DNA from 4 places in the Oxobacter pfennigii genome. Region 4 is predicted to be linked to each of the others. Evidence: riboswitches for the same ligand, from Rfam matches in the RefSeq annotation. Region 4 holds a riboswitch; each other region holds the start of a gene.

Region 1 (7,844 bases), on a different contig from region 4:
TTCCCTGTACCTTGCCGTACATTTACCCACCAACAGAATATTTTTTTATGGGTTAAGTTCGGTTTTTGCTTCAATAATAATGATAGAAGGCGGAACTAAATGGGCTTTCATCTTTTATGGCGCTACCTCCATTTTAGGCATGCTTTTAATTCCAAACAAACTGGGTGTAGTTCCCTATGGTTTGTTTTTCGGATTATATGGCATCGTGAAATATTATATCGAAGGAATAGCAAATATCATATTGCAGCTTCTTTTAAAGGGCGGATTTTTTATCTTAGGTATGGGCGGCACGGCAATACTGTTGCAAGAGCTATTTATGACTGAAGTCACTTCCAGGCTATCAATATGGGCTCTGACTGTTATCGGCCTCGCCATATTTTATTTATATGACTATGTATACACCAGGTTTGTACACTATTATGAAACTGTGTTGAGAAAGAAATTATAACTATAAAATTAAGTATTTAACTGGATGATACAGAGACAGGTCAGGAGAAGGTTTTTACATTTCAATTGATATGCATTTTGATATACAAGATTGATATGATGACTAAACATTGCGAAAGGACTGTAGAAGCTGTTAATGAAGCAAGGATAGCTGCTCCGTTGTTTGGGCGTAAGTGAGTTATGGCGATAAGTTGGAGACATTCCTCAACAAAGAAGGAGTGCCCCCATTCCTTGAACAGCCGAATCTACAGATTCTAAGTACTGTAGACGTGAATGGAGTTATATCAAACCTGCAAATAAAAGGGGTGATTATATGAAAGGTATGATGAGAAGAAAAGACAGGGAAATGCAAAGGGATGAGGCGTTGGAGTTTTTGAGGGAATGCCATGTCGGTAGGCTGGGCACGGCATCACCTGAGGGAGTTCCTTATGTGACGCCGGTGAACTATGTATTCTTTGACGAAGACATATATTTTCACTGTGCGCTTTCCGGGCATAAGCTTGAAAATATAAAAGAAAATGAAAATGTTTGTTTTGAAGTTGACGAACTTATAAGTATAGTTGAGGATGAAAACCCATGTGAGATAAGCACTAAATATAAAAGTGTGGTGGCCTTCGGAAAGGCAAGCATTGTGGAAGATGATGAAGTACGCCTTGAAGCCTTGAAGAAACTCGTCGATAAGTATGTATCTGAAAATAATGTCAGCTCTAAGCTTACTATTGACAAAATGACTAAAACCCGTGTTGTAAAAATTAAACCTGAAATAATTACCGGAAAAGCATCGATAAAGTAGAAAATTTTGATATAATTATAACAAGGGATTAATATCAAAATTACTTTATTGTGCAAGGAGTGGTTTATTTGGAAAAAGTAAACAATGTAAAAAAACTGACCAGAGCCAGTATGCTGTTGTTGTTTGCACTTATAATTACTTTTACCGGGGCAAGATTCGGAGGAGCTACATTCAATTCCTTTTTTGTGGGACCGCTTATCAATGCTGTTATACTGACAGCTGTACTGGTTACCGACATTAAGTTTGGGGTACTCGTTGCGGCTGCGACTCCCGTTTTGGCTGCTTTGACAGGACAGCTGGCCGCACCTATGGTACCATTTGCTCCTTTTGTAATGGCGGCAAATATTATATGTGCTGTCGCCTTTGGCATCTGCATAAAAATAAATGAAGCTTACGGAAAATATATAGGAATTGCAGCAGGCGCCATTCTCAAGACTGCCTTTTTGATGATAGCCGTAAAATATCTTATAAGCGCTTTTTCACTAAATATGCCTCAGCCGGTAATGACAAAGCTTATATCCGTTATGTCCTATCCACAATTTTTTACTGCAGTGGCAGGGGGTATCATAGCCCTGATTTTTTCACCTTTATTAAATAAAGCCAATAAGTCTGTGTTATAATACATTGTGCCGGATTAATGTGGTATAATGATTTGAAATGGCGCAGCCATTTGAAATCATTGCGATATGAATTTTACGCAGTAAAATTCATGACATGATGATTCCTAATAGCGATACCGTTAGGAATCATTTTAATTTAAGCAGGTATTATATAGAGAAATAAGGAAGAGAGGGATTTGTCATGAAGTATGATTTTGATAAGGTAATCCAAAGGCAGGGCACCAGCTCACTAAAATGGGATTATGCCGGAGAGCGTTTTGGGAATAAGGACTTGCTTCCATTGTGGGTGGCAGATATGGATTTTGAATCCCCTGAGCCCGTTGTGGATGCAGTTAAAAAAAGAGCAAGTCATGGTATATACGGATACACCGGGAGATCAATGTCCTGCCATGAATCCATTATAAACTGGATGAAAAAGCGCCATGGATGGGGCATAAAAATGGATTGGCTTACATATACTCCGGGAGTTGTTCCGGCCCTCAGCATAGCAATATTGGCATTTACAAATCCGGGAGATAAAATAATCGTTCAGACTCCCGTATATTACCCTTTTTTCTCGGTAATAAAAAACAACGGTCGTCAGATTTTAGATAATGAGCTAAAATTGGTGGATGGAAAATACACTATGGATTTTGATGACCTGGAGGAAAAAATCGATTCCAGTGTAAAAATGCTCATACTTTGCAGCCCTCACAATCCCGTAGGAAGAGTGTGGAGTAAGGAAGAGCTTAAAAGATTAGCAAAAATATGTGTTGAGAAGGATATAATCATAATTTCCGATGAAATCCATTCAGATATAATATTCAAAGGCAGCAGGCATATACCGATAGCAGCGCTGTCAGAGGAAATTGCAGACAGGACCATAACCTGCATAGCTCCCAGCAAGACCTTTAATATAGCAGGATTATCCGCATCCGTTGCCATCATCTCAAATAAAGGGCTTAAAAAGAACTTTGATAATATCGTAGAAGGTTTAGGAATTGCATCCGGCAACGTTTTCGGAATTACTGCAATGGAAGCTGCCTATACCCATGGTGAGGAGTGGCTTTCGGAGCTGCTTAATTACCTGGAAGATAATATGAATTATGTAAAAGAATATATTGATGAAAATATACCTGAAATCAAAGTTGATAAGGTCGAAGGCACTTACCTTTTATGGCTTAATTGCAAAGGCCTCAACTTAAGCCAGGATGAGCTTAAAAAATTCATGTACGGCACTGCAGGTGTAGCCCTAAACGACGGAACAACCTTCGGTAAAAGCGGTGAAGGCTATATGAGAATGAACATAGGCTGTCCCCGTGTTTATTTGGTAGAAGGTTTAAAGAGAATAGAAACGGCTGTAAGGGGTGTCAGAAAGTAAAAATTATGGGAGTATATAGATGAAGGATGAAAAGGTTATCTTACAGTTTAAAAAGGCAAGAATGTATAAAAATATAGGGTTTATTATAATGTTATTATCAATTATTCCAAGTGTAATATGGAGAACCATATTTGGATTTGTATTGACAGCAATTATAATTGGCATAGGAATTTATTTTGAACGCCTGTATAAATGCCCGGTATGTGGTTTTATATTTGACACCAGAGTAAAATCTGATGAAATAAGGTATTGTTCCAGCTGCAGCGCAAAACTTCAATAAGTATAATACTTAATAGTTTTTATTAGAATAACTATAGAAAGTCTGCACATTATCGTGCAGGCTTTTATAAAAAATGTAAAATTATATTCATATTCTTAACAGATTAATAACTTAATGTATTTGTAACATGCAACAACTGCAATCTAGAAGAATAGTATAATACATGAGTCTTTGATTGTATTATTGTGAGGGTTGTATGGATAAGAAATCTGGATATAAAAATTTAGCGGAGAAATTTAACATAGATTTAAGGGAATGTAAGTTCTTAGGTGAAGGCCATAACGGAATCGTGTATTTGCTTCCAGACGGCAAGATAATTAAAATTTTTAAGAAGATAAAAAATTGCGAAAGCGAATATTCCATATTGGAGGCCGTCAGAGGCAGTAAATATTTTCCTAAAGTCTATGGTTCCATGGGAAATTACATCATAAGAGATTATGTAGGCGGAGAATGCTTGAAGGACTACATAAAAAGGAACGGCCTTGATAAAAAGGTAGCTAAGAACCTGATAAATCTAATTGAAGAGTTTAAGAAATTGAATTTTAAAAAGCTTGATATAAGATGCAAGGATATTTACGTACAAAAAGATAAGTCCCTGATGGTTATAGACCCTAAATACTCATTCACCAGAGAAAAGAGCTTTCCCAAGCACTTATCAAAAGGCTTGAGCAAACTGGGCGTGCTGGGTGATTTTTTGGAGGTTGTCAGAATTGAGAAACCTCAAGTTTATGAGGAATGGACAGGGAAACTCATAGAATCAGGAATTTTATAGCTGAAATTATAAAAATACAATCTATACTTGTAAGAGACACCATTTAATAATATAATTATATATAGAATGGAATTGAGTTCTCATAAAAATAAATAAAATTGTCAGGTACATGCATGTATAATAGGGAAAGCGGTGAAAATCCGCTGCAGCCCCCGCTACTGTATACGGCGACGAAACCTAATTCCACTGGCGTTATCGCTGGGAAGGAAGGTGGAGAAAGACCCGTTAGCCAGGAGACCTGCCTGAGATTAAAAGTCCTTCGGAGGGAAGGTAACACCTATGCTATTTTTTGGCACATGGATTTTATTACTAAGCCCTCGCTTGAAGTGAGGGCTTTTAATTGCATAAAATTATACATATATCCCTGACATTAAAGTGCCAGGGATTGTTTTTTGCATAAGTTTTGGAAACTTCTCTGACTGCTTGAATGAAGACAGGGACACTTTTAAAGGATGTCCCAACTAAGAATATCCTAAAAGAAGAAGAGTGCATATAAAATCATAAAAAAGTAAAAAAGGAGAGGTAATATGAAAGGAATAGTGGTAATAGGACATGGAAGCAGATCAAAAGAGGCCTGCGATATTTTTTTTAAGACTGTGGGCGCAATAAGAGCAAAAATGGGTACGGAGGTTGAAGGATGTTTTATGGAAATATCCGAGCCTGATATACCTACTATAATAAGAGGCTTTTATGAAAAAGGAATTAAGGACATAACTGTATTGCCTTATTTTCTTTACAACGGAATACATATCAAAGAAGATGTGCCTCAAATTTTGAATGAATTAAAAAAAGAGCTTGATGGCTTAACAATATCCATGGCGGAGCCTATCGGTTTCCACGATCTTCTTGTGGATATACTCATAGACCGGGCAGAAGGAATAACAAGCTTAGTATAGTAATGGTTTATAAATTCTCGCATTTTGCCAGCTTGATATGATGAAATGAACATTGCGGAGCTGTGAATGAAATCATATCAAGCTGGCATGGCGGTGAACGTTGGAGATGATTGATATGATTCAGCTTATTGGAGTTAATGATGAGGATGTGTGTATACGCGAAAAACTTTCGATAATACCGAAGCATCTGGAGGATGCATTGAAAAAAGCTGCCGAGCTGTGCGGGGAGGCGGCCATAATAAGTACCTGCAACAGGACCGAAGTGTATTTTAATTCTACGAGAACTGGGGACGGCATCATAGAATGCATTTTTAACTGTTTAGGCTGGGATAAGGAATTGATAAAGTACACTATCTACAAATGCGGAGATGAGGCAGTGCGTCATTTGATAGAAGTAACCTGCGGAGTGCATTCAAGGATATTGGGAGAAGAGCAGATATTAGGCCAGGTAAAGGACGCCTATGATTTGGCACTTAAAAATAAAACCATAAAAGGGGAACTTGACAGGCTTTTTCATACTGCAATAACCTGCGGCAAGGAATTTCGCCATAAATCAGAGCTTGATAAAATTCCGGTATCATCAGCTTCCATGGTAATACGCGAGGCAAGGAAAAGAAGCTTAAAAAGATTCATGGTCTTAGGCTATGGCGAAGTAGGAAGTTTGGCCTGTAAATATATTTTAGAAGAACCCTTTGATGTTTTATACATAGCCGTCAGAGATACAAGTGTTGTGGATATTAAGGATAGAAGAGTAAAAGTCATCCCTTTTAGAGAAAGAAAAGAATATTATCCAGATGTGGAATGCATAATATCCTGTACTTCGGCTCCTCATACAGTAATAAATTCAAATGAGCTTCCAAACAGAAAGCTCATGATATTTGATATGGCGGTTCCTAGGGATGTGGATTGGGATGTCAACGGTATTAACGGTAACGAAGTTTACGATATAGATATGATAAGCGCATTGTTTGATGAGAGTCTTGAAAAGAGAAGGAAAATCCTTGAAAATTTCAGACATCTTATTGAGAAGCACATACAGGAATTTGAAAAATGGCAGAATTTAAAAAAGCTTTCACCCTATATAAAAAGGATGAAGGAAAACGGAGAACAGATTTATAAACAAAGAAGCACTGCCTTTAGGAATAAAAGGCATACAAAAGATAATGAGAACCTTGCAGACATTCTTATAAAAAGTACGGCAGATGTATATGTAAACAGGGCTATAGAAGTGCTGAAGGAAGAATATTTAGAAGGCAGGGGAGAAGAATGCCTCAAGATAATAGAAAAGATATTTCTGATAAAATGCTAGAATTCATGATGGTTTCTCTCATATCTCACAAGGTGAATATTCTTATCGTAGGCGCAGGGCGGGCAGGGCTTATTAAGGCAAAGGCATTTTTAAACAACGGATGCAGAGTTTTCGTATTGTCAAAAGAATTCAGCCCTGAATTTTTTCAAGTTGAAAATGATGACAGGCTCATCTTGATTAAAGATGAATATAAAAAGGAAATTATTTTGGATAAGCATATAGTCGCAATTGCAACGGATGATTATGAATTGAATGAAAAAGTAAAAGCGGATTGCGAGAGCCTTTGTAAGATATATCTGAACTGCCGTGATTTCAGAGAAGGGATGCTTACAATTCCGACTCAAAGGAAAACGGAAAACCTTCACTTTGCTCTCCATACAAGGAAGGGAAGCCCAAAGACCTCGGTTTTTTTGGCTGAAAAAATGAAATGTAAGATGGAGGAATATGAAGCTTTTGTTTTATTTGCTTCCTCATTGCGTCAAAAGCTAAAAGGAAGAGAGCATTTTGAAGAAATCATGAATTTTGTAAACACGGATTTTTTTTATCAAGCTTATAAAAAGGGCAATGGGATTATTTTATTAAAAATGTATTATGGTGGTGGCGAATTTGAATTTTAAAATTGCAACAAGGCGCAGTAAACTGGCACAGGTACAAGCCGATATGGTAGGTAGCATGTTAAAGAGCAAATATAATGCGGAATATGAAAAGATACTTATTGAGACAACAGGAGATAAGATTTTGGATAAGCCCTTGGAGGATATAGGCGGAAAGGGCCTTTTTATAAAGGATATTGAAATATCCATGATGGAAGGCAACGGAGATCTGGCTGTCCATAGCATGAAGGATGTGCCCTATGATTTGCCGGAAGGCTTTGAAATTGTTGCGGTGCCTCAAAGGGAGGATGCACGGGATGTCTTCGTATCTTTATCAGGAGTGGACTTTAATTTACTGCCAAAGGGTGCTAAGGTGGGCACCAGCAGTAACAGGCGAACAAGCCAGATAAAGCAATTAAGGCCGGATATAGAGATTGTTCCAATAAGGGGCAATGTACAAACCCGCATTGAAAAAATAAAAAGGGATAACCTTGATGGGATGATTCTGGCAGCCGCAGGCTTAAAGAGACTTGACTTAGAATCCATAATAATGAATTATTTTGATCCTAATGATTTTGTACCGGCAGTTGGACAGGGTGCCTTAGGTATAGAAGCAAAGTGCGACAGCCCCTATATGGAATACTTCAAAGGCCTTAATCATTACGAGAGCCGCATATGCGTTGAAGCTGAGAGGAGTTTCATGAGAAAGCTGAATGGAGATTGCCACACCATAGTTGGTGCTTATGCAACCTTGGAGGGAAGTTACATGCACAT
Region 2 (7,844 bases), on a different contig from region 4:
GGTGGAACTTGAAGGAACAAGTGCAGATATAAATACCAATAAGCACACAACAGCTAAAATAGCAGATGCTACCATACTGGTGAACGGTAAAGAATACAAGGTGGACGGAAAGGTTGTAAAGACAGACAAAGATGGAAATGCGGCGATAAAATTTGATAAGGCCGGATCCTACACCCTGTCTGCCGTAAGATATGGAGAAAACAACAAAGGCAGCCAAAAAGATATAGTAAGGCCCATACCGGTAACTATAAAGGTAACCAGTGAAACATCTGGACCACCACCAACTAGCGGCAACGGTTCAACTCCACAACCCAGCAACCCGGTAGTAGATGAAGCCAAGAACAGGATTGATGAGGTTTATATAGGCGAGAGTGAATTACAGGTTACCAGACAAGATGGCAAGAAAGTAGCTGCAGTGGATTCAAATTTAATCTCAACAAAAATTGATGAAATAAACAAGATTATTAAGGAAATAGAAGAAGAGAATCCCGGGACAACACTGGGTGACGACGTAAAAGTAGTCAATATAAGGCTCAGCGAAGATGCGGATTTGAATACTGCTTTGCAGCTTCAAAGCGATGTCATCGAAAAGCTTAAGGCGGCGGGCTTTGGGATTAATATTGTCTTTAACGATACGGAGTTTAGGCTGCCTCCGGCTGCAATAGGAACCATAACTTCCGATGAAATTGTAGAGATAAGGAAAGACAATGTAGCAGCCGATGTTTTGCAGGATGTTAACGAGGCCGTACCTGCCGGCACCAGATTACTGTCTTCGGTATATAGCATGAGCTTATATAAAGTAAGCAAAGACGGTAAAAATGAAGAAAGAATGGACTTAAAGGGTACCACGGTGTCTATGAAAGTAAATCCTTCGGATATGCAGAACATAAGTGCAAATAGCCTTAAAGTCAACTACTATGACAGGGTTGCTAAAAAATGGATTGCTCTTGATGCAAGATATGATGCCGGAAAGAATATGGTTGTTGCAGAAGTCCAATAAAAAATGATTATATGGTGGGCTATTAATTTGGATATACCTCCGAAATTTCCATGGCATCCAAAATTTCCATTTTGATAGCTTCATCATATATATAATTTAAAACTTATGGAGGCATGGCTGCAATATGAATAAGAAAAAAAAGATAATCATAAGCTGTTTAGCCGTCATTGCCATATTAATTTGTTGTTTAGTAACAGTCAGCTGTAAAAAAGATACCGCTGTTCCCAATCCTTCAAGGGTGGTAGTAAATGCTCCCGGTGATAATAACAAGGACGGGATTGAAAATATAGAAGACGGCAATATAAGTGAAACTTCAGAAGAGGAAAAGAATCCGGAAAGTGTTAAGGCAGAAGATGAAACCAGTGAAATGCCGGAAGGAAAGGCTGATGAAACCCAAAAGGAAGAGCCCGGTAAAGAAGAAAAGGAAGAAAGCAAGGATGTAAAGGAAAATGAAGGCGCCGGGCAAAATGAGGAGCCCCAAAAAGAAACTGCCGTACAGGTTACTCCCGGCAGCGATGAAAATGAACAGGCCCCGGATAAACAGGCTACAGTATATATAAGAGTGGAGGGCTATGATGGGACTCTGGTGCCCAGGAGGTCAGTAACGGCAGGCATATTTGATCTGGGTCCATATTTAGGCAAAGCATCAGGCTCCTCGGCAGGACCTTCCAGCGGTTGGGGTGTGGATAAATTTAAAGAGCCCACAGCTGCCCATGCTCTGGTAAAGCTTTTGCAGGATTCGGGATATGAGCCCGGTAAGGATTACGACCTTCAGGACTATGGATGGAGCCTTTATGTAGCCATGATCGGAGGGAACAGGGAATTTGATTACAGGAGTACTTCCGGCTGGATGTACAGGGTCAACAATGTGCTGCCTAGCGTAGGATGTGACGGGACTCCCATAAAGGGAGGAGAAGAAATACTCTGGTATTTCGGAGTATATGGTTTTGACACGCTGGTAACCGAAATGGAAATGGATTCTGCCGATGTGAAGGCCGGTGATGAGGTAACGGTAACCTTAAACGGCATTAAAAACGACATAAGCACCTGGAAGGAATACCGGGAGCCTGCAAAGAAAGCAGAAATATATGTAAATGGAAGTCCCCTTATAGTAGATGGGAATAAGGTTGTTACAGGCGATGACGGCAAGGCCGTTATTAAATTCGATACCCCCGGCGTTTATATACTGTCGGCGGAAAGAGTAAACGACAAAAATTTAAAGGACCTGGTGAGGCCTCAGCCCGTTACCGTAAATGTAAAATAAAATATAAGTGAAAGGGTGATAGTTCACTATGAAAAGAAAGATAAAGTCTATCTTATCTTATATAATGGTATTTTTATTGGCATTCAGCACCTTGAATATATTCGGTATAAACGCGAGGGCAGCGGATCAAAGCCTGCTGCAAAAAGTGAATGCGGCAATTGAAAAGACCCACAACTATATAATAAAGAACAATACCTGGAGCAGCGACTGGAAGACGGTGGCCTTCAATAAGTCGGGGCTCAGCCTTCCGGAGGGATATAACAGCAGTTATTTGAAGGGTGCCGCAAAATCCTTGGAAGAGTCCGGCGGATATTTTTATAAGGTGACGGATTACGAAAGGACAGCACTTGCCGTGACCGCAGCCGGTGGAGACCCGGCAAATGTCGGCGGGTACAACCTTTTGGATAAAATATATAACTTTAACGATCCTCAATACCCTGACAGGGAAATTGATTTTCAAGGGTTAAACGGGGTTGTATACGGATTGATTGCATTGGACTCAAAAAATTATGAAGTACCGGCAGGAGCAAAATATACAAGGGAATACATGCTTGACTATATACTGAACAACAGAAACAGCGACGGCGGATGGGACTTAAACATGAACGGCACAAAAAGCGATGTGGATATAACAGCCATGACATTGATATCCCTGGCTCCCCATCATGATTATGTCAGTGCAGGCGGCAAAACTGTAAAGGATGCAGTCGACGGCGCTGTAGAATGGCTGTCAAAGGCCCAGAGGCAGGACGGAGGGTTTAATTCCTGGCTTACGGAGAACAACAGCGAAAGCTGTGCCCAGGCTATAATAGGCCTTTGTGCCAATGGCGTAGACCCTGCGGGACCGCAATTTACCAAGGACACAAACCTGATAGAGAATATTTTAAAATTCCAGCAGAAAAGCGGCGAATTCTATCATTTGCTGGATGGCCGCGAAGGAGTCAATGGTATGGCGACAGAACAGGCATATCAGGCAATTATCGCCTACAGAGACTTTGCAAACGGAAAGGGTTCAATATACTGGTTCGATGGAGGAAAAACTCCGGAAGCTGATGACATGAAGGCTGAATCCATAAGTCAAACCACCAATTATTATGCAGACGGCCCGGGAATCGACCAGGACATTTTCATCGTTACAGGTGAAGAAAGCACACAAAGGCTATATGGCCAGGATAGGTTTGAAACTTCCTTGAAAATAGCCGAAAAGCTGGCTTCATACGTTGACGGCGGGAAATTTCAAAATGTGGTAATATCCTCCGGCCTTAATTTCCCCGATTCATTAAGCGGAAGCGTACTTGCAAAAAAACTTAACGCTCCCATATTATTGACAGGAAATAATGCAGCTGAAAGCCAGAAGGCTATAAACTATGTAAACAGCAATCTTGATAAGTCCGGAAATATTTACATACTGGGCGGAGAAGGCGCTGTTGATATAAGCATAGAGAACAGCCTAAAAGAGCTTGGATATAGCAATATAAAGAGAATATGGGGCCAGGACAGATTTGAGACCAGCGGAGCCATAGCCGGCGAACTGAATGTTGCAGCAGGCACTCCCGTAGTTATTGTAAACGGCATGAGTTTTGCCGATGCTTTGAGCGCCGGAGCCGCCGCCAGCATAAAGGGTTATCCCGTGCTTTTAAGCGATAAGGATACCTTGCCTTCCAACATAAAGAGCTATATAAGCAATATTAAGCCTTCAGATGTATATGTTATAGGGGGAGAAGGCGTACTGGCTAAAAGCATTGAAAGCGAGATAAGCAGTTTGAACCCGTCGTCAAAAATAACAAGGCTGTTTGGAATGGACAGGTATCAGACTTCTCTTAGGGTTAACGAATTCTTCAACTACAATGAATATGTGTTGCTGGCTACAGGAGAGGATTATCCCGACGCATTGTCAGGCTGCGCCTTGGCGGCAGCCATAAACGGTTCCATACTGCTGGTGGACGACACCTCCATAAACACCCAGCTTCAATTTATAAACAAGGATAACACAAACTCCGTTATAATACTGGGAGGCAGTGCCGTAGTGAGCGGAACCATAGAAAATGCCGCAAAACAGGTGTTATCTGTACAGTAAGATGGATAAGATGGATATGTGCAGCCTGTAACCGTCCGGTTGGCACATAGATAGTATGATTAGTGAAACTTAAATATAATATTGGGACCAAAACTTTTAATGAACCTTAATGCAGTACCAACTATGGCAATAAAATAAATTTAGGAGTTTTCTTTAAAGCAGATTTTATTATTGGCGTTAATTACCTTTCTGCCGCTTCTTTGTGGTAAGAGGGTAATTGCGCCATTTTTATTTTTTATTAATATGGAGGTGTTAACTTGAAAATCAAAAGATCAGGCAAAAAAGTATTATGTACCGCATTGACGATACTGTTGCCTCTATGTCGAAGAATTAAAAAATATTCATCAGCCCGCATTGCGGGCTGATGTAATCCGAGGGGTGGTCGTTTGTGACTACCCCTTTATAACCTGCATCAAATAGGCTGATGCTTTCAGCAGAAAAATAGGCATGACAAGGTGAACCATACCTTGACCACAATTTTTACCCATGCTAAAATGGGAAGCAGCCGGGGGTTTAAGGGGAAAAATTCAGCTTTGAAAACAGGCCTTCAAAGCTTCCTGCATTCGGCAGTCAATTAAATAATTATTTAAAAGCTATTGAGATAGTTCCAATATCTTGATATAATATAGAAGACAATTGAATTGCGAAATACAGGTTTAATCTATTTAGATTATAAAAGGGAAGCAGGTGAAAGTCCTGTACGGTCCCGCCGCTGTAAATGTGGAGCCATTACACTTCTAAGCCACTGGTTATCCGGGAAGGCGTGTCATGGTGATGATGCTAAGTCAGAAGACCTGCCTGTATTTAAAAACACCATTACACTCTACGAAGGATAGGGAGGTGCAGCTGATGAAGACAATTTATTTATGTGGATTCATATAGCCTCTTGACCTAAAGTCGGGAGGCTTTAGTTTTGGCAATTTTACATGACAGTATTAAAATTTAAGGAGTGGATTTTATGTCAAAGCGTTTGCAGGTTTGTTTAGGAATAATGCTGATGATTTTCTTTATACCCTTTAAAGCTTCAGCCATGCATATAATGGAAGGGTTTTTACAGCCAGGATGGGCTATAGCCTGGGGAGCATTCACAATACCATTTGTAGTCTTAGGTTTATTTAAAATAAATAAGACGGTTAAAGAAAACCCGCGTGTTAAGATACTTCTTGCCATGGCAGGTGCTTTTGCTTTCGTATTATCGGCGCTGAAGCTGCCTTCAGTAACAGGAAGCTGTTCTCATCCCACAGGAGTAGGATTGGGCGCCATACTTTTCGGACCTACAACCATGTCGGTATTAGGACTTATCGTACTTTTATTTCAGGCAATATTACTGGCTCACGGCGGGTTGACGACCCTTGGCGCCAATACTTTCTCAATGGCAGTAGTAGGACCGCTGGTATCCTTCGGTGTATATAAACTGGTAATGAAGGGAAAAGGCCCCCAGTGGCTTGCAGTTTTTTTGGCTGCAGCATTAGGCGATTTGGTTACATATATGACTACTTCCGTACAGTTAGCTCTTGCTTTCCCGGCAGAAGTCGGAGGATTTGCTGCATCTCTTGCTAAATTCATGGGTATATTTGCCGTAACACAAATACCTCTTGCCATAAGCGAAGGTATATTGACAGTTATAATATTCAATGCCATATCAGCATATGCCAAAGACGAATTACAAGATTTAAATTTATTGGTGAAGGAGGCTTAATATATGCAAAGTCAGGCAGTTAATAAAACAAGTAAAGGCAGTCTTTTTACTACAAACCTCTTATTATTATTGCTGGTTGTCGTCATTACCGTTGTTCCCCTTATAATTGCAAAGGATGCAGAGTTCGGAGGTGCCGACGGTGAGGCCGAAGAAGCAATAACTGAAATAAATACAGAATATGAGCCATGGTTTTCACCTATATACGAGCCACCCAGCGGTGAAATTGAAAGTCTTTTATTCTCATCCCAGGCAGCTTTAGGTGCCGGCATTATAGGCTACGGTATCGGTTATTTTGCAGGGCGTAAAAAAGGCCGGACGGAGCACGTTCATGGTAAACATTGATAGATATGCCTATGCTTCAAAGTTAAAAAAAACAGATCCTATGCTGAAATTTGTCTTCGCCATGCTTACCCTCGGAGTGTGTCTTTGGGCAAATTCTATATTGATATCCATCATAATACTTTCCATAATGGGGTGGGTTGCCGTCTGCAAGGGCGGCACTCCCTTCCTGCTTTTTGTAAAGATGTTACTTTTACCTATGTCTTTTTTGATTATCAGCTTGCTGACCATAGCCATTAATGTATCAAATAATCCTGAAATTTTTTTAGTTTCACTTAAAATGTCTGATTTCTGGATTGGCGTATCAAAAGAAGGATTAAATGATGCGGCACTGCTTTTTTTCAAGGTTATGGCCTCGGTATCCTGCTTGTATTTTTTGTCTCTGACGACACCTATGATAGATTTGCTTTCGGTTTTAAGAAAGCTAAGGGTGCCCAAGCTCATGGTGGAAATGATGAGCCTTATATACAGATTTATTTTTATACTTTTAGATACGGCAGATACCATGTATACCGCCCAGAGCTCAAGGCTGGGGTATTCAAGTATAAAAAGGGGATACCGTTCTCTTGGCGCCCTTGCATCCACTCTTTTTATAAGGTCATATAAACGTTCAAATGACTTATATACTGCCCTAGAAGCCAGGGGATATGACGGAGAGCTTAATGTTTTAGAGGAAGAATTTGAAAAAAGTAATATAAAATATGCCGGTGTCGTATTGATAAATGTAATTTTTATTTTAATTGCTTTGTACTTAAGACAGTATTCAGGGGGTTTATATTAAATGAGCGAAAATATACTGGATGTAATTGATCTTCATTATTCTTACCCCGATGGAACTCATGCATTAAAAGGTGTGAATATGGAGATTAAAAAAGGTCAGACGACTGCAATACTTGGCGGAAACGGCGCAGGAAAGTCCACGCTTTTTCTTAATTTAAACGGAATTTTGAGGCCGACTTCCGGGAGAATAAATTTTGACAGGAAACCCGTTGATTATTCACGAGAAGGTCTAAATAAGCTGCGCCAGGCCATTGGAATTGTATTTCAGGACCCGGACAGCCAATTATTTTCAGCCAGCGTTTATCAGGATGTTTCCTTTGGGGCAATGAATATGAAGCTTCCGGAGGAAGAAGTGCGTAAAAGGGTAGATACAGCAATGAAAAGGACGGGAATTTACCACTTAAAGGATAAGCCTACCCACAACTTAAGCTTCGGCCAAAAGAAACGTGTGGCAATAGCAGGTATATTGGTTATGGAGCCTCAGGTACTTGTCCTTGACGAACCAACAGCAGGCCTTGATCCTATGGGGGTGAGCGAGCTGATGAAGCTATTGCAGGAAACTCAGGACGAGCTTGGGCTAACGATCATAATTTCCACTCATGATATAGATATAGTGCCCCTTTATTGCGACCGGGTCTATGTGATGGATGAGGGAAAGATTATAATGGAAGGCACGCCAAAGCAG
Region 3 (7,844 bases), on a different contig from region 4:
CCATATAATCCCCGTAAGCTAAAAGATTAAGTTTGGCTTTCATGAAGCCCTGTATTTCCTGGCTGGAAGTCTCGCATATAAAACGGCAGTTTATTTTTATGCCTAGCCTATCAAGAATTTCCTTGATATATTCAAAGCTCTCGGCCGTTGCATTTGCTATGGATTTTTCGGCTATTATATTCACTGAATTTTCCTTTGCATCAACATTTTTATCAATCAGGCTTTTTGCTATTTCCATATAAGCCATCAATATTCCCTGTAAATAGTCTCCCTGTATATTCCCGTCCGTCAGGACTGGTATGATTTTCATGTCTTCCTCTTCTAAATTTCTTACAAAATCTATATTATCTCCTATGATGCCGCTAGGGCATGTCGTCAGTACAAAAATCGCCTTAGGCTTTTGAGCCCTGGCCACAATTATTTTTTTGCGCAGTTCTTCTATCCCACCAAATATCATAACACCCTCGTTCATTTCAGACGAAATAACAGGAGGCGATACCTGAAGCGGCAGTACGATGCCCCTCTCAAGCAAAAAACGGCGGGCAAGGGAGGTTATGCTCTGATATGCAATATGTGCGCAGCTGCTGGGCCCATGGGCGATGCATATGGAGTCCTTAAGCTGGGTGCAAATGCTCATGGCCCCGCTGAAGGCACAGCCGTGAAGGGGCTCCCGGTGAATTAAATTCTTGGAATAGAGCATGGGCTTCTTAACGGTAATTTCAACGGGCTTAATGGTCCTGCTGAAAGAGAAGGAGGTTTGCTTCTTTAAGAGCACCTTTTCCTCCAGCTCTTCGTCTGAAAGAGGCAAGGCTTCATACAATACATTCTGTTTAAAAATATAATCCGCAAGACTTTCAAACTTAGCAGCTATTTCAGAATCAGGGAATTTTTCTAAAAGGCACATGCCTTCCCTTTCACTTTGGGAAAATAAATCACTTCGGGGGAATGTCTCCAAAACCGGCAAATTTACGGCATCGCAAAAACGCTTTATGCGTTCCTCTTCTTCTTCCAATCCGCGGGAATTTATAATTATTCCGCCGGCACGGTTTATATACGTATCGTAGTTCTTTAATCCCCGGAGTATATTGTTGGCAGCATAGATTGACATGAACTCTCCCGATGTTATTATATATACCTTGTCCGCATATTCACGGCGGATGGGCACCGCAAAACCACCGCAGACCACATCGCCTAAAACATCGTAAACAATTGCGTCATAGTTGTTTCCTTTTATTCCAAGGCGATCAATAAGCTCGAAGGTGGTTAAAATTCCCCTTCCGGCACAGCCTACCCCCGGCTCCGGTCCGCCTGCCTCGACACAATGTATTCCATAGGCTCCTTCAAATACAATATCCTCCAGCTTGTATTTATCGGGGCTTGTACTTTTTATGTATTCAAGAACGGTGTTTATCCTGTTCCCATGGAGCAGCAGCCTTGTAGAATCGTGCTTTGGGTCGCAGCCCACCTGAAGGATTTTATTCTTCTTTTTGGCAAGGGCGGCGGATATATTTGCCGAAAGGGTAGACTTTCCTATTCCACCCTTTCCATAAAAGGCCAGCTCAGTCATCCGATGCACTTCCTTTAATTAAAGTATTTTTATTCTTCCTGCAGCATTTTTCTTTTTTCTTTTGAACTCTTTGCTCCAACATGCGCCGGCGCTTCTCACTTACCGGCTTCAATCCCGCGTTCTCCATGATTCTGGGCCAGTTCCCCAGGCGGTATTTTAAATAATCAAAGGCAGGAATCTCTGATTTTATCGGAAGACGCCCCAACTTTGTGGCGAGATCGCGCACCCGCTGATAAAGCTGTTCGTCGGTTTCCCTACGATATTGAGTTATACATTCTTCATAGTTTTCTTTTAAATATTTTACACTATCCAAACCCTTTGTTCCACCTCCCGATATAAAAAAAGAAATCTTCTTTTTATACATCCGTACGACACCTTACATCTGAATTCCCCCCTTTCATGAAATTAAAAAGCACCCCTGTTTATTCAGAGGCGCTAAAAAGACAACTTTTAAATATTAAAAATGAAATAACACTATATCAACATTATTTCCTGTCCTGTATTATCTTTCCCTCCGAAAGACTCAACAATTATCGGGCAGGTTTCCTGGCTGAGCTTCATTCTACTCCCTAATCTTCCCGGAATATACTCCCAGTGATTTTTTTCAAGGTTTCGTCAGCATCACAGTAACGGTGGGCTGCAGTGGTCTTTCACCACTTTCCCTTTTAACCCATTTCTATAAAACGGGTACCCGGTAATGGAATATTCTATTTTTGCTTATCTAAAATATATCATAAGAATGATGTTTAGCACAATATAAAATAATCATGTAAATGAGGCTGTCCTGTGCAGACGGTTGAAATCTGCACAGGACAAATAAAGGAGGTTGCCTGTTAACTCAATTGATGAAGTTTACAGCATATGGTTCTTTAGTTCCTGCATTCAGGAAGATATCCGGAGCTATTTCTCAGTCAAAATAAAAAACACCTCCGGCTTTTCAGAGGTGTATTACCAACAATACATTTCATACATTAAAGATAAACAAATGATATAATTATTCTGTTCATCCGAACTGCATTATCTTTCCCTCCGAAAGACTCAACAATTATCGGGCAGGTTTCCTGGCTCAGCTTCAATCTACTCCCCAATCTTCCCGGAATATATTCCAGTGATTTTTCAAGGTTTCGTCAGCATCACAGTAACGGTGGGCTGCAGTGGTCTTTCACCACTTTCCCTTTTAACCCGTTTTTAAACGGGCACCCGGTAATGAAATATTTAATTTTATTATTTATCTAAATATAACACAAAAGTGACGCTTTGTGCAATACCATATAATACATATTTCCGATAAAACTGTATAGTGCAGGCATTAAGCCTGCACTATACAGAATATAAGAGGATATTCAAATAAGTAGAAATTTTTAAATTAATGTATGTCCTTTAATTGTCCGCTACCTCTATTAATATAGGCTCCGCCAGCTGTTCCATACCTTCAAAGGTATCCCATACGAATACCTTTACTTTGTGTGTCCCGGTATCCGGTATGGTGAAGCCTCCCGTAAGTCTTACGACTTCTTTTGCTGCCACTTGTTTCGATGCATAGGCGTAATTTATCATCTCATTTTTACCATTTTCAATGTCATATAGGCAGATGATCAAGGTAGCCTGCTGGGATGAATTACCGTTGTTTGTCATACTCACGGTAACATTGGCATCTTCTCCGTTTTTGAAGCTTCCTTCACCTATCCTTTCCACTATAAAGTCTGACGGTTCTGTATCTTGGGATTTGAATACTCCATAGACTCCGCTTCCGCTTATGGGTGCTAACATTTTCCCCATGGCTTCTGGATAATCTGAAGCTATCCTTATCCATTCGCCTTTTGCCGGGTCAAAGCGGTATACCGATACTTCCGATATATCTGATACTCCGCTGCTTACATCCAGCCTTAATAACGCTTTATTGCTCAAATCCATACCGTCTATGGTCAGCTGGACTATGGGTCCGGCAGCTTCCATTCCATCTCCCGGAGCATACTCGGGATAACTGATTGTATTGCTTACATCGTTTAATGTCACTGTTGTATCGCTTGGAATTAAATCTTCATAGAAAACTATTGCCGTATTGTCTTCAAAAATTACTAGCTTGTCAAGGCTGGGTATCTCAGCAGGTTCTCCCAGCTTGCGCTTTGTAAATGTTGTATCCGAGCCTTCTTCAAGCCTGAACTCGTCCGTATAATGCCACAGTATCACATCCCCGTCATATATTGTTTTTTCTGTCAAGCCTACCCCCGGGTGAACTCCGTTGACCATATACATCCAGCCGGATTTGGATCCGTTATCAAATTCTTCCAGCCAGTAGCCTCCAAAGGCTTCCGGAGCCCTGATACCGCTTATATAGTTTTCTGAGTTTCCAATGGCATATGCCATCCCGTTATCGGCAAGAACCTTATAAAATACATCGGATACTTTTGCTCCCGACAGCACCGTAACTTCGGTTGCATCTATCCATGTTTCATATTTTGTATGGGTGTACGGTGAACCGTGGATGCTGTCTCCTATGAGCTTGAATGTCACGGTTATATTTCCGGCTCCTCCCTCAATAAACTTTACCGTTATGTCAAAGGTCTTTTCCATTTCCGCATCCCCGTAGGATATTTTTGCAGTAAGCTTTATTTCCTCATCCGTAGCATAGCGGGTGACTTTTCCCTCATCGGAAACTATCTGAGTGTTGCTGCTTTTCCAGGTGATGATCGAGCCAAAAGCTCCCCGCAATGGGAGGGTAAGGTCTTCGGTTACTTCCGACAGGTTTTCACCAATTGTAAGGGCCACCGCTTCTTCGGTTACTATGTGTTCGTCCAGTGTAGCTCCTTCTTCTATGGCTGCTTTATTAGAGCAGTATTTGAATACCAGCTCATCTCCGTCATTTAGCTGGGCTGCTGACAGGGGAGCTATCACCTTTTCCCCGTTTACATAGCAGTACCAAGCGGAGTCCTCTCCTGCTGTCAAGCCTGAAATCACCGATATTACTCCGTTATCCATGGTATAGCCTATATGTGCTTCATCCAGGGCGGCTCCGAAAATTTCATCTATGGTTTTTCCTGTTATATCTTCAAGGCCTGTCCTTTCAAGTATGATACCTCTGTCGGCATCGCCTATTACCGCTATGGAGGCGCTGCCTGCTTTAACAAGTCCTTTTGCCGCGTCTTTAAGGTCGAAGTATTCCTTGCCGAAGGCGCGCTTTGACATCTTGGTTTCATTGCTGCGTATTGCTTGTGCTGCGGTAAGGGCAGCCTGGAGAGCCTGCAGGCTTGCTTCCGTATACTCTTCGGTATTTCCGTTAAGTATTTCTTCGGCATTTTCTATCACATCGTCAAACTGGTCTTTTGTTATGCCCACACGGCGCCATACACTGTCACTGTAATATACGTCCCCAAATGCTATTGCAAGCTGGGGGTTGAAAGTTTCCCTGTCCTTTATTTCCAGGTTGTACAATGTGTCCATTACACCTACGCCGTTTACTTTCCATTCATCGGCTGTCAAATCGAAACCGCTGGGACCTGCTTCCTTAAGGGCCATAAAGCCGCTGACCACACAGGCGTTAGACATGGTTATGGAGCCGCCTTCTACTCCTCCGGTGTTGAACAGGGCTATTTTTTCCCCGCTCTGAACCTGGGAAGCCTTCAGAGCTGCTTTAAGCTGGTTTATGGCATTCAAAATATTGTCATTCGTACTACCGTCTTCATTCTTCAGATGGTTGGCAAGTACAATAAGGCTCCATCCGGCCATATCCGGACCGTAGGTCAGCTCGCTGTACTGTGACCTGCAGTAGCCTATATATTCGTTCCGGCGTGCGTCGCTTATATCCACTCCGGCAGCTTCCAGGGCCATACCCGACCATATTGGAGCTGCATAGGGTCCCCAGTTATTTTTTGTTTCACGATAATTCAAAAGACCCTGGACATAATTTGTACCTTTGTAGTTGTATGGGTTTTCTCCTATTGAAAGTATCATGAGTATTACAGCGCCGTAATCCGTAGGCTGCCAGGAACTTTCCTGGCGGTGATTGCGCACGTCGTATATACTGAAATTGTATTTATCAAAGTCATCTCCCAGTACGGACTTGGCCGCAAAGACTTCCCAGTAACCGCTTGTAAGTGCTTTATCCGTATTGTACTGCTCCCTTATTGTATTGACCGCTTCCTTTACTATATCGCTGGTTAGAGCAGGCACACTTACGGTGAATTCCCTGGAAGCCGTCTTTTCATTTAATGCGGCGGTAGCTGTCAATATTACCACGCCGTCAGCTGAACCGGCTGCAGGCCTTGTTACTACTCCATCTGACGATATTACCGCTTCATTATCAGATGTCCAGGTTATGGCGCTGCCGTTCCTTCCCGAAGCAGGCAAGCTGATATTTTTAATGGTGCTTTCCGGAATGGATATTTCCAAAAGGTCTGCCTGTAATAGCTCTTCATCGCTTATGACCCTTTCAGCCGGCACGGTAACGGAAAATACCCTGGTCTGGGTTACGCTTCCCCGGGTGGCAGTAGCTACAAGAGTTACAATCGCATCTGCAGAGCCCACGGGGGGACGGGTGACCACTCCGCCTGTTGATATTACCTGGGGCTTGCTGGAGGTCCAGGTTATGGTACTGCCGTTGGGGCCTTCCGTTGGCAGTGTAATATTTGCTGTGGCGGTTTCGGGTACAGACAGTGCCGCCAGATCGGAGTTTACGGCTTCTTCATCGCTTACGCTGGAGGAATCGAAGGTTATGGTAGCCAGTATGGACCTGTTATTTTGAAGGTCCCCCAGGGCCATCATCATGGAAATGGTAGCCGCAGTATTACCACTGGGATTTGAGCCTCTTACTCCAGCTGTTGCACTGTAACTATAGCTTCCGTCTCCCACCCGGGCATTGCGAAGCACCTCCAGCACCTTATATTCCTCCACCTTATTCTTTTGACCTGCCGCCACTAGAGCCGATACATACCTGACCAGAGGCTCTGTATTGGTAATAAGGCCTTCATCAAACAGATATTTCAATGTGGCAAGAATGCCTTCCATTTCTTCCTGGGCTTTTTTACCTATCGTCTTTCCTTCTTCATACAGTGTCTCATCTTCTGCCAGCCGGGATAATAGCATGACAAGGTCGCAATGGTAGCGGAACCAGTCTGGCCTGTTAGTAGAATCATTTGGCGCCAATATTTGGCTGTAGGCCCTGCCTCCCGTCAAAGGATAATCAATCATTTTATCAAAAATGTGCTTTATAGCTCCGATACGGCCAAAGCTTGTGCCGGACTGTTCACTGCCCCAGGGTCTGCCGTTGAAATATGCCTCAAGGGCAAGGGTATAATACATGTGAGAACTATCGGACACAAAATTACCCTCATATCCTATAGTGCCGTTTTGCTGCTGGTTGCCCAGTATCAGCTGTATAAGGTCCACCTGCTCGGTCTGGCTGCTACCGGTTATATTGCGGGTATAGTCTCTCGGGTTTCCTCCACGGGCCATAGTGTCCAGGGCGGCCAGGGCCTCAGAAGCACGGCGGTCGGCAGTTCCGGTTAAGCTATAGTATTTTCCGTAGTAGGGCAGGTTAAATTCAAAACCTTCCAGGCTGCCTATTCCGGAAAGTACCGCCATAGGCTCCCATGCGGTATCAAGGGTATGCTTGTTTTGATAGAATTCCTTAGTTTTTGCAAAGTTTTCTTCCATGTGGAAGCGCTGGTCCATTGGCTTTATTACAAAAGTCCAATATCTTTTTATAAAGGACGTACCCTTATTGACCACCGCAGTAAGGGTGACTGATATATCCCTTCCCTCTGCCGGGGCATGGATTGTGCCGTCCGCTTCTATAGTAACGGTATCGCTGCTGGACCAGGTGATATCTGTAGTATATTCACCTACTGTCGGCAGGGGATATAAGTTTTCCTCATCCAGTGATATTTCGGCCACAGACTTTTCCACAGCTTCAATATCTTCTTTTGCCTTTTCCCTTGCGGCGTTGTCATTAAAGGACAGTCTTAAAAAGGCGGATTTTTTCTCTGGGTCTGCATTTTGTCCCAGGGCTATCAGCGCCATGGCTGTAGATTCCCTGTTGGACTCGGTATCTGTAAGCTTTCTCTTGTAGCTGCCGTCTTCTAACTGGAAGGCCGCCAGCTTCTGCCACATTTCATCGTCAACCTCTTCACCATAGGAAAGCCTTGATATTATATATGCCGCCATAAGCTCGCAGGATGAGGTAATCTTGTTTTCGCTGCCCGTCTTTGCATATTCGGAATCCATAAATGCCATGGATTTTCCTATGTTATCAGCTGTAAGCTGCGAAGGGTCAGCAGCT
Region 4 (7,844 bases):
ACGGCATTAACGTCTAATTCCCTTGATATGTCATAGCTTGAATTTATATAATTATTGTGCATTCCATCAAAATAGCCCATGGCACCTTCTATAATGCAGTACTCTGCATTGCCCAGTGACAAAGCCTTTTTCATTCCGTCCCTTCCCTGGAGGTGCATGTCAAGGTTTGTCCCATCTTTACCGCAAGCTTCCTTTATAAATGCGGTATCAATATAATCGGGGCCTGTCTTAAAACCGCAGATATCAAGGCCTTTCATTTTAAGGGCGCGAAGAAGCCCCATTGTAAATGTGGTTTTACCGCTTCCGCTCGACGGCGATGTAATCATAATTCCTTTCATATTCATTTCTCCTTAAAGTTTCTAGTACATGGGATTTGTAGCCTTTTATACTGTCTCTGTATTGAAGTGCGAATTCCAGTTTCTTTTTATCATCGTAAATAATGCCCAGCATATCCCCGCTGTGAGCTCCTATTATTCCAAGTCCGCCTGTTATATCCTTCAAGGCATCAACATGGCCTAATACATCGTAGGATACTCTTTTTAAATTTCTATTTATACTCTCGGTAGAAGCTGCTGCAATCAAAGATATATTCTTATTTGTAATGCCTTCCTGAACTTTGGTATAAAGGTCGCTTATATCGTCAAGAGACGGCAGCTTGCTTTTATTGAAAGTTACGGTATCAATGGTCCGCTCTCCTTCAAAGGCAAGGATATAAAATTTTATATATTCACCCACTCCTTTGTAAAAGCTTCCCGACTTATAATCAAACATGGTCATTTCTCTGAAAATAATACTGTCCGTCGGCTCAATCCTTAAAAATTCCTTTAGCACCTCATATATATCAAAATTTCTGTAAAAAAGCTTTAAAAGGCAAATATAGGTAGCGCAAAGGTCGGCAGTGCTGCTGGCAAAACCTTTTCCTAATGGGATATTGGATTCAATCTCGATATCAAAGGTAGAATTTAAATGTCCATATCCCCACCTGTTTAACATATTCTCAAGAAGGGTAGAAGATTTTATGTGCTGAAACCTTTTTTCCGGATTATCGCATTCATAAACCCTGACACGGGTAAACATATTGACAGGGCAGGAGATGAGTATGTCTCTGCCATCGACTTTGCCTTGGATTATTTCACCGGCGCTGCCGGGATATAAAGATATAGCCTCCATTAAACGCACTCCTTAAAGCAGTTTACAATCCTTTTGTTGCTGTCATGGTCTTTTACCGCAATTCTTATATAGCTCTTATCAAGGCCCTCAAAACTTGAAGCCTTCCTTATAAGTATCCCATTTTTTAGAAATTTATCAAATAAAATATCTTCATCGTATTTTAAAAGTTTTATGAGTATGAAATTTACCTGGCTGTCAAATACCTTTAAATAGTCTATTCCTGACAACTCAGTCAGTAAAAATTCCCTTTCCTTTTTTATATATTCCCTTGTATTTTCTATATATCTAACATCCTTGAATATGTTCCTTGCGGCCGCATTGGCAAAGGAATTTACGCTCCAGGGACTTTCAATTTCATTGTATCTTTTAACAAAATCACCCTTTGCATAAGCATATCCCAGCCTTATACCCGGCAGGGCAAAAAACTTGGTAGCAGCCCTTATTATACATACATTTTGAGCATTATGAAAAAGCTTTATGCTGTCATAATCAAATGGGCAAAATTCATAAAAGGCCTCATCCAAAAGCAAAAAGGCATTTCTTTCTTTTGTAATGCTTTGTATTTTATAAAGCATGTCCTCTGGAATCCGCTTTGCCGTGGGGTTGTTGGGATTCCCGAGTATGAGTAAGTCCCCTTCCTTTAAGGCCTTATTCAATTCACCCAAATCTATTTTAAAGTCATTATCAAGCCTTAATCTTACGACTTCTCTACCTAAAATCTCCGGGCGCTTTATGTATTCTATAAAGCAGGGGGTAAATACCACCACCCTTTTAAACAACAGGCTTACGTTATTTATAATCTCCAGAGCACCATTTCCCGTCATCACTTCATCACTATGACAGCCTAAATATGCTGATATATTTTCTCTTAGCTCCCGGTATTTTATATCAGGATAGGAAATTAACTCATCATAAGACTTAATTAAAACCTCTTTTAATCCGGCCGGAGGGCCTAAGGGGTTTATATTGCTGCTGAAATCAATTATATCGGCACCGTCTGCCATATATGAAATTGTGTCTCCGCCATGTATCACTTATAACACCCCAATTAGTATATAGTAGATGATCAAAAGCAGGGCTTCAGCCCGGTACATAATTTCTATGGTTCTTTTTATATCATCTTTATTTAATTCTCTTAATTTATCTCCAATGCGGGGCTTTTTCATAACTTCCCCGAAGTATACATTGTCGCCGCCTAATTGAACTCCTAAAAGTCCGGCTGTGGCACCTTCAGGATAAGCGCAGTTAGGACTTTTATGATTTTTTCTGTCCCTGACCATTATCCTTAATCCATCCATTACCTTGAACCTAAAAAAGGAGGAAAGGCACATTAAGACTCCTGTAAGCCTTGCAGGTATGAAGTTAAAAACATCATCGGTTTTAGCAGGAAAAAATCCTATGTGCCTGTATGTCTCATTGAGATACCCCAGCATTGAATCCATGGTGTTGGTCATTTTATATGCAAATGCCAGGGGTGCTCCGCCTATTGCAGCGAAGAGTATGGGGGCAATTACCCCGTCTGAAGCATTTTCTGCCACTGTCTCCACTGTGGCTCTTACAATTTCGTGTTCATCAAGGTTTTTTGTATCCCTTCCCACTATGTAGGAAAGCTTATGCCTTGCATCCTCCACATTGTTTAAAAGAGCCCTGTATATTTTCATAGCCTCCCGGTGAAGACATCCGGCAGCTATGCAGGTATATAAAAAGTAAGTGTTTACAATAAAATAAATTATTTTATAGCCTTTTATGGCATTTAATATAAAATAAGGTATAAAATATGCCATCAATATATTTAAAACAACGATTATAAAGCCGGCAACCTTTAGGGCCTGCGGAGTCTTTGCCACTTTTCTGGCTGCTTTTTCTTCAAAGGCTATTATATTCCCCATAAGCTTTATGGGATGGGGAAAGCTGTATGGATCCCCTATGGCTACATCTATTAAAGCTGCTATACTTAATTCAATCATTTTTTGATTCCTGCCAGACTGCGTATATATTCCATATCCAAATTCTCTTCAACTATTTGAGCCAGCTTTTCCAGTTCTTCTTCCCTTTTTTCCTTAAGGTCAATACTATCCTTTTCGGCTAAGTTCTTTTTCTTTCTTATAGTATTTAAAAGGCTGCTTCTGAATTCATGAGAGTCAAATATGCCGTGGACATAAGTGCCGTAATACCTTCCGTCCCTCATATCGCCGTCCATATAACTCTCGGCCTTTCTTTCCTTAAGGTTTATATGCACAAAGGGATTCATATTGCCGTAAGTCCTGCCGGAATGTATTTCATAGCCGTATACCTTATGTCCCATAGCCTCTCCTTCAACGTTTGAAGTTATTTTACTGCCCTTGAATTCAGTTACAGTGTCAAACATTTTAAGGCCTTCTTCCACTTCTCCCTTTGTTACTTCCCAGCCTTCAACATCTATTATTTCTTTTCCCATCATCTGATATCCGCCGCACACTCCAAAGATTATGCCTTTGTAGTTTAAAAAGGCTTTATCAAACCCGACGCTTTTTAGCCATCTTATATCTTCTATGGTATTTTTGCTTCCGGGGATTATAACCATGTCCGCATCCCCAATTTCATCTGGAGAGGTTATGAAATTTACGGATACATCCTCATCGAATTTAAATGGATCAAAATCCGTAAAATTGGATATTCTGGGTAAGCGTATAACTGCTATTTTTATGCTGCCGCTGGTTGAAGCTTCAAATTCGATGGCTCCGTCTTCCTCGTCAAGCTTGACACGCATGTAGGGTACAATTCCCACCACAGGTATTTTAACCAAATCCTCTATCATATCTATACCCGTTTGAAGAATGGTCTTGTCTCCTCTGAATTTATTAATAATGATCCCTTTTATTCTTTTTCTTTCATTCTCATCTAAGAGCATTACGGTACCGTATATACAGGCAAACACTCCGCCCTTGTCTATATCGGCTACCAAAAGCACCGGAGCATCGGCAATTTCCGCCATCCCCATATTTACGATATCGTTATCCTTAAGGTTAATCTCCGCCGGACTGCCTGCGCCTTCTATAACCACCAAATCGTTATTGCTTTCAATTTCTTCATATATTTCCTTTATCATATCCCTAAGGCGGGGTTTAAATTCAAAATACTCCACCGCATCCATATTCATATAAGGCCTTCCCTTTATTATGACCTGGCTTTTTCTGTCGGTGGTAGGCTTTAATAAAATGGGATTCATCAGCACCGAAGGATCTATCTTTGATGCTGTTGCCTGGAGTACCTGGGCTCGTCCCATTTCAAGGCCTTCCATTGTTACGTATGAATTTAAGGACATATTTTGTGATTTAAAAGGATATACCTTTAATCCTTCATTTGCAAATATTCTGCATAAAGCCGCAGTCATGAGGCTTTTGCCTGCCGAGGACGCTGTCCCCTGTACCATTATTCCAGGCATATTATCATCTCCGTTTTATTAAAATTTTCTATAATTAAAAAACCCGCTCCATCAAAAGGCAGCGGGTACATGTACTACAAAAATCCATATTATTTGTCTGATAGGCAAAAATTGGATTGTCCAATATACTACCACTTCCCTTCCCTCCGAAGGATTAGCATATCTCAGGTAGGTCTCCTGGCTGGCGGGTCGTCCTCCTCCTACCTTCCCGGTTGTCCGGTGGTCTAGGATTTGTCGCCGTATACAGTAGCGGGGGCTACAGCGGATTTTCACCGCTTTCCCTTTTATGCTAAAAAGCACCTAAGATTTTTTTATTTAATTTGCTATTTCTATTATATATTAAGCACTTTTTACCTGCAACACAAATAAATTAGAAAGTTTATACTTTTGCAAATAAATATGACAAAATCATTAAAGAATATGCTGTAACATACTTATTTTTTTCACATAACATGTTACTAGAATAGTATATATTTGCAGAATAGAGGGATGGCCATGAGTACAAGTACAGTTTATATTTCCGATTTTGGTACAAATAAAAACGCTGTTAATAATAAGAATGGCATCTTCGGGACCCCGACAAGCACTGCATTGTTTACAATATTAATCCTTGTAATAATTATTTTGGCTTGCGGTGGCCAGGTTTTCGGCGGATACAGTAATTACCCCGGATACGGCGGTTTTTCTCCCTACGGATACACCTATCCCCCTTGGAGAAGATGCTACAGATACAACCCTTACGATATGTACGACGATTAATCACACCGTCTATAAAATTGTAAATAAACACTAAAAGGGATTGTCCTTTTAACAGTCCCTCTTTTTACTTTAAACTTTTAAGATATTTTCTTAAATCCGCATCTGCCTTCAGATATGGATTTTATTTTTTTGAGCATTTCCAATAAATCAAAGGGTTTCTCCAATATATCCTGATAAGTCCCCTCCGGCGGAAAATCAACGCTGTTATAAACCGTTCCCGTAACCAACACGACAGGTATATCCCGAAGCATAGCATCTGAGCGCATTCTCTCTACCGTCTCCCGGCCGTTGATTCCCGGCATATTAAGGTCTAAGAGCACAATGTCGGGCTTTTTGCATTCCCTTAGTTTTCTCAGGCCTGAAAGGCCGTCATATGCTGCGGTAACCTCATACCCTTCATCTGAAAGCATTTCACTTATTACCATTACTATCGCTGGTTCATCTTCAATTATCATTACATGAGCCATATCGTCCACCTTCTTAATACATTGTTTTATCATACGGTCTTTTTCCTTTTAAAAACAGTAAGTCCGTCATATAGCATCAATTATTACTAATATTTACCATGTATTATTCTTCACATATATTCCAATTCCTTCTAAATTAATGAAACATATGGAATTTTTACAATAAATATAGAAAAAGTTATGTTATAATGGGTGGAACTAGAGTTTATTTAAATAAATCTTCCTGCTTTTCCCACAACATTCTACGCTGAAAATTATAACTCCGCCATCATTTTTGTAATTTATTAAATCCGATATATCAAAGGCCTTTGATTTAGTTTTTCCACTAAAGTTTTTTACCTCATGTGCTTTAACTTGTATAGGAATACGACCTAATAGACTTTCTTTTTTATTTGTTTCATTTATATATACAAAGATAAAACCATCCCATGAATCAGCCCTATCATTAAAATCTAAGTGCGGAGTTAAACATTCAGAATTAAATAGTACTTCATTAATAATTGTTATTCCTTTACCTTCAATAGATTCTACTTATTCGGGTGATAAATAATAATGAAAAGCTAAATGAAACAATGTTTCGTTTTGGTCAGCAACAGAGAAAATGAATTAAAAAGTTACCTTGTGCTAATTGGTAAGTGCAAAACCCCATTATACGATTTGATGTTTATCCGAAATGCAGACAACCATAATATGGCGGTCAAGTCGAATAGGTTTACTTATATAGCCGACAAACCTTGTTGGCACCAATAAAGAGACCTGACCGAAAGATTATGGCTGTTAGATTCATCTAACCGAGATAATATCTCGGTCAGATGCTTACTCTACCCTGCTGCCTTAAGGATACGAATTATGTTTGTAACCTTGAGGTCGTAAAACCTGACCGTTACATTATAACGGTTAGATAAAGGTAACACTTATAAAACCATCTGTTAGAATACCATTGAATCAACAAACAGTCCCTCGAAGTCTGGCCTTCCCGATAATTCAACGTATTTAGTGGAGTTTGATATTTTTTCTAATTCACCGATCGCTGATTCGGAAAGAAGGCACATCTTCGAGCCGGTACCTGCGGAATTGCCGATGGATTTAACCTTGCCTGCAAGCTCCTTCGGTAAAAGTCCGATGTTTAATGCGCTTTCTATATTCATGAAATTGCCGAAGCCTCCGGCAACATAAATGGTTTCTACATCTTTAAATTCGATGCCTGCTTCTTTAACGAGAATCTTCATTCCCGCACTTACGGCAGCCTTGGCAAGCTGTACCTCTCTTACATCTTTCTGGGTAAATACAACATCACCTTCTATGGTAAATTGCTTTCCGCTGTCGGTTGTGGTTATCCTGTTCTTTAATGAATCCGGAAGGTCCAATTCTTCCGGCTTATACATTCTGCCCGTCTTATTTATTATCTCATACTTCACAAATTCAGATACGGCATCAAGAACTCCCGAACCGCAAATACCTATGGGCTTCGCATCCCCTATTGTTGAATATATTTTGTCCTGGGACAGGTCTATCTTTGATACTGCTCCTTTGACACCGCCTATTCCCCATTTAATTGTAGCTCCTTCAAATGCCGGGCCTGCTGCCGTTGCACAGGATACAATGCCGTCTTTGTTTCCTACAGCCATTTCTCCGTTTGTGCCAAGGTCTAAAAGTAGTGAATATTTTTCTGACTTGTGCATGCCGCAGGCAAGTATTCCGGCAGTTATGTCGCTTCCCACATAGCTTGCTACTCCTGGAAGGACTGAAACGTAACCGTCGATAGGCATGTTCATTTCCCTTCCCGGCACCTCAACGAGGTCAGTTACAACCGGAATATATGGGGAAACGGCAATACTTTCGCAGGGCACTCCTAAGAATAAGTGAGTCATGGTTGTATTTCCAACGACAGTGACATTATATACATGCTTAGTTTCCATATTATTTCTTTCACAAAGCTTTATAAGCATCCCGCCTAACTGGTTTACAATAGCATCCCTTAATGTTGTAAGTCCGTCTTTTTGCTGTATGGTATAGTTAATCCT

The links. Region 4 has a riboswitch for cobalamin ahead of OXPF_RS03145 (cobyric acid synthase). Riboswitches for the same ligand answer to the same signal wherever they lie in the genome.
Region 1: it holds a riboswitch for cobalamin, as region 4 does, so the genes downstream of both, OXPF_RS15065 (sirohydrochlorin chelatase) here and OXPF_RS03145 (cobyric acid synthase) in region 4, are expected to answer to the same signal.
Region 2: it holds a riboswitch for cobalamin, as region 4 does, so the genes downstream of both, OXPF_RS13850 (energy-coupling factor ABC transporter permease) here and OXPF_RS03145 (cobyric acid synthase) in region 4, are expected to answer to the same signal.
Region 3: it holds a riboswitch for cobalamin, as region 4 does, so the genes downstream of both, OXPF_RS13740 (homing endonuclease associated repeat-containing protein) here and OXPF_RS03145 (cobyric acid synthase) in region 4, are expected to answer to the same signal.

What each region holds. Positions count from the first base shown of each region.
Region 1 covers NZ_LKET01000039.1:368,932-376,775, forward strand. Annotated here, with positions in the region: gene OXPF_RS15030 (hypothetical protein) at 1-448, shown strand, start outside; gene OXPF_RS15035 (pyridoxamine 5'-phosphate oxidase family protein) at 761-1,240, shown strand; gene OXPF_RS15040 (ECF transporter S component) at 1,309-1,860, shown strand; gene OXPF_RS15045 (MalY/PatB family protein) at 2,042-3,220, shown strand; gene OXPF_RS15050 (hypothetical protein) at 3,240-3,500, shown strand; gene OXPF_RS15055 (hypothetical protein) at 3,697-4,272, shown strand; cobalamin riboswitch at 4,359-4,532, shown strand; gene OXPF_RS15065 (sirohydrochlorin chelatase) at 4,800-5,168, shown strand; gene hemA (glutamyl-tRNA reductase) at 5,284-6,477, shown strand; gene OXPF_RS15075 (NAD(P)-dependent oxidoreductase) at 6,435-7,094, shown strand; gene hemC (hydroxymethylbilane synthase) at 7,084-7,844, shown strand, end outside.
Region 2 covers NZ_LKET01000039.1:115,409-123,252, forward strand. Annotated here, with positions in the region: gene OXPF_RS13835 (Ig-like domain-containing protein) at 1-1,000, shown strand, start outside; gene OXPF_RS13840 (DUF4430 domain-containing protein) at 1,125-2,264, shown strand; gene OXPF_RS13845 (cell wall-binding repeat-containing protein) at 2,293-4,341, shown strand; cobalamin riboswitch at 4,977-5,157, shown strand; gene OXPF_RS13850 (energy-coupling factor ABC transporter permease) at 5,300-6,040, shown strand; gene OXPF_RS13855 (energy-coupling factor ABC transporter substrate-binding protein) at 6,044-6,382, shown strand; gene cbiQ (cobalt ECF transporter T component CbiQ) at 6,369-7,160, shown strand; gene OXPF_RS13865 (ATP-binding cassette domain-containing protein) at 7,161-7,844, shown strand, end outside.
Region 3 covers NZ_LKET01000039.1:78,182-86,025, reverse strand. Annotated here, with positions in the region: gene OXPF_RS13745 (nitrogenase component 1) at 1-1,567, opposite strand, end outside; gene OXPF_RS13740 (homing endonuclease associated repeat-containing protein) at 1,560-1,931, opposite strand; cobalamin riboswitch at 2,087-2,277, opposite strand; cobalamin riboswitch at 2,602-2,786, opposite strand; gene OXPF_RS13735 (immunoglobulin-like domain-containing protein) at 2,948-7,844, opposite strand, start outside.
Region 4 covers NZ_LKET01000021.1:5,456-13,299, reverse strand. Annotated here, with positions in the region: gene OXPF_RS03165 (cobyrinic acid a,c-diamide synthase CobB) at 1-338, opposite strand, end outside; gene OXPF_RS03160 (GHMP family kinase ATP-binding protein) at 295-1,170, opposite strand; gene OXPF_RS03155 (pyridoxal phosphate-dependent aminotransferase) at 1,170-2,204, opposite strand; gene cbiB (adenosylcobinamide-phosphate synthase CbiB) at 2,205-3,137, opposite strand; gene OXPF_RS03145 (cobyric acid synthase) at 3,134-4,594, opposite strand; cobalamin riboswitch at 4,745-4,913, opposite strand; gene OXPF_RS03140 (hypothetical protein) at 5,090-5,353, shown strand; gene OXPF_RS03135 (response regulator) at 5,431-5,853, opposite strand; gene OXPF_RS03130 (ASKHA domain-containing protein) at 6,750-7,844, opposite strand, start outside.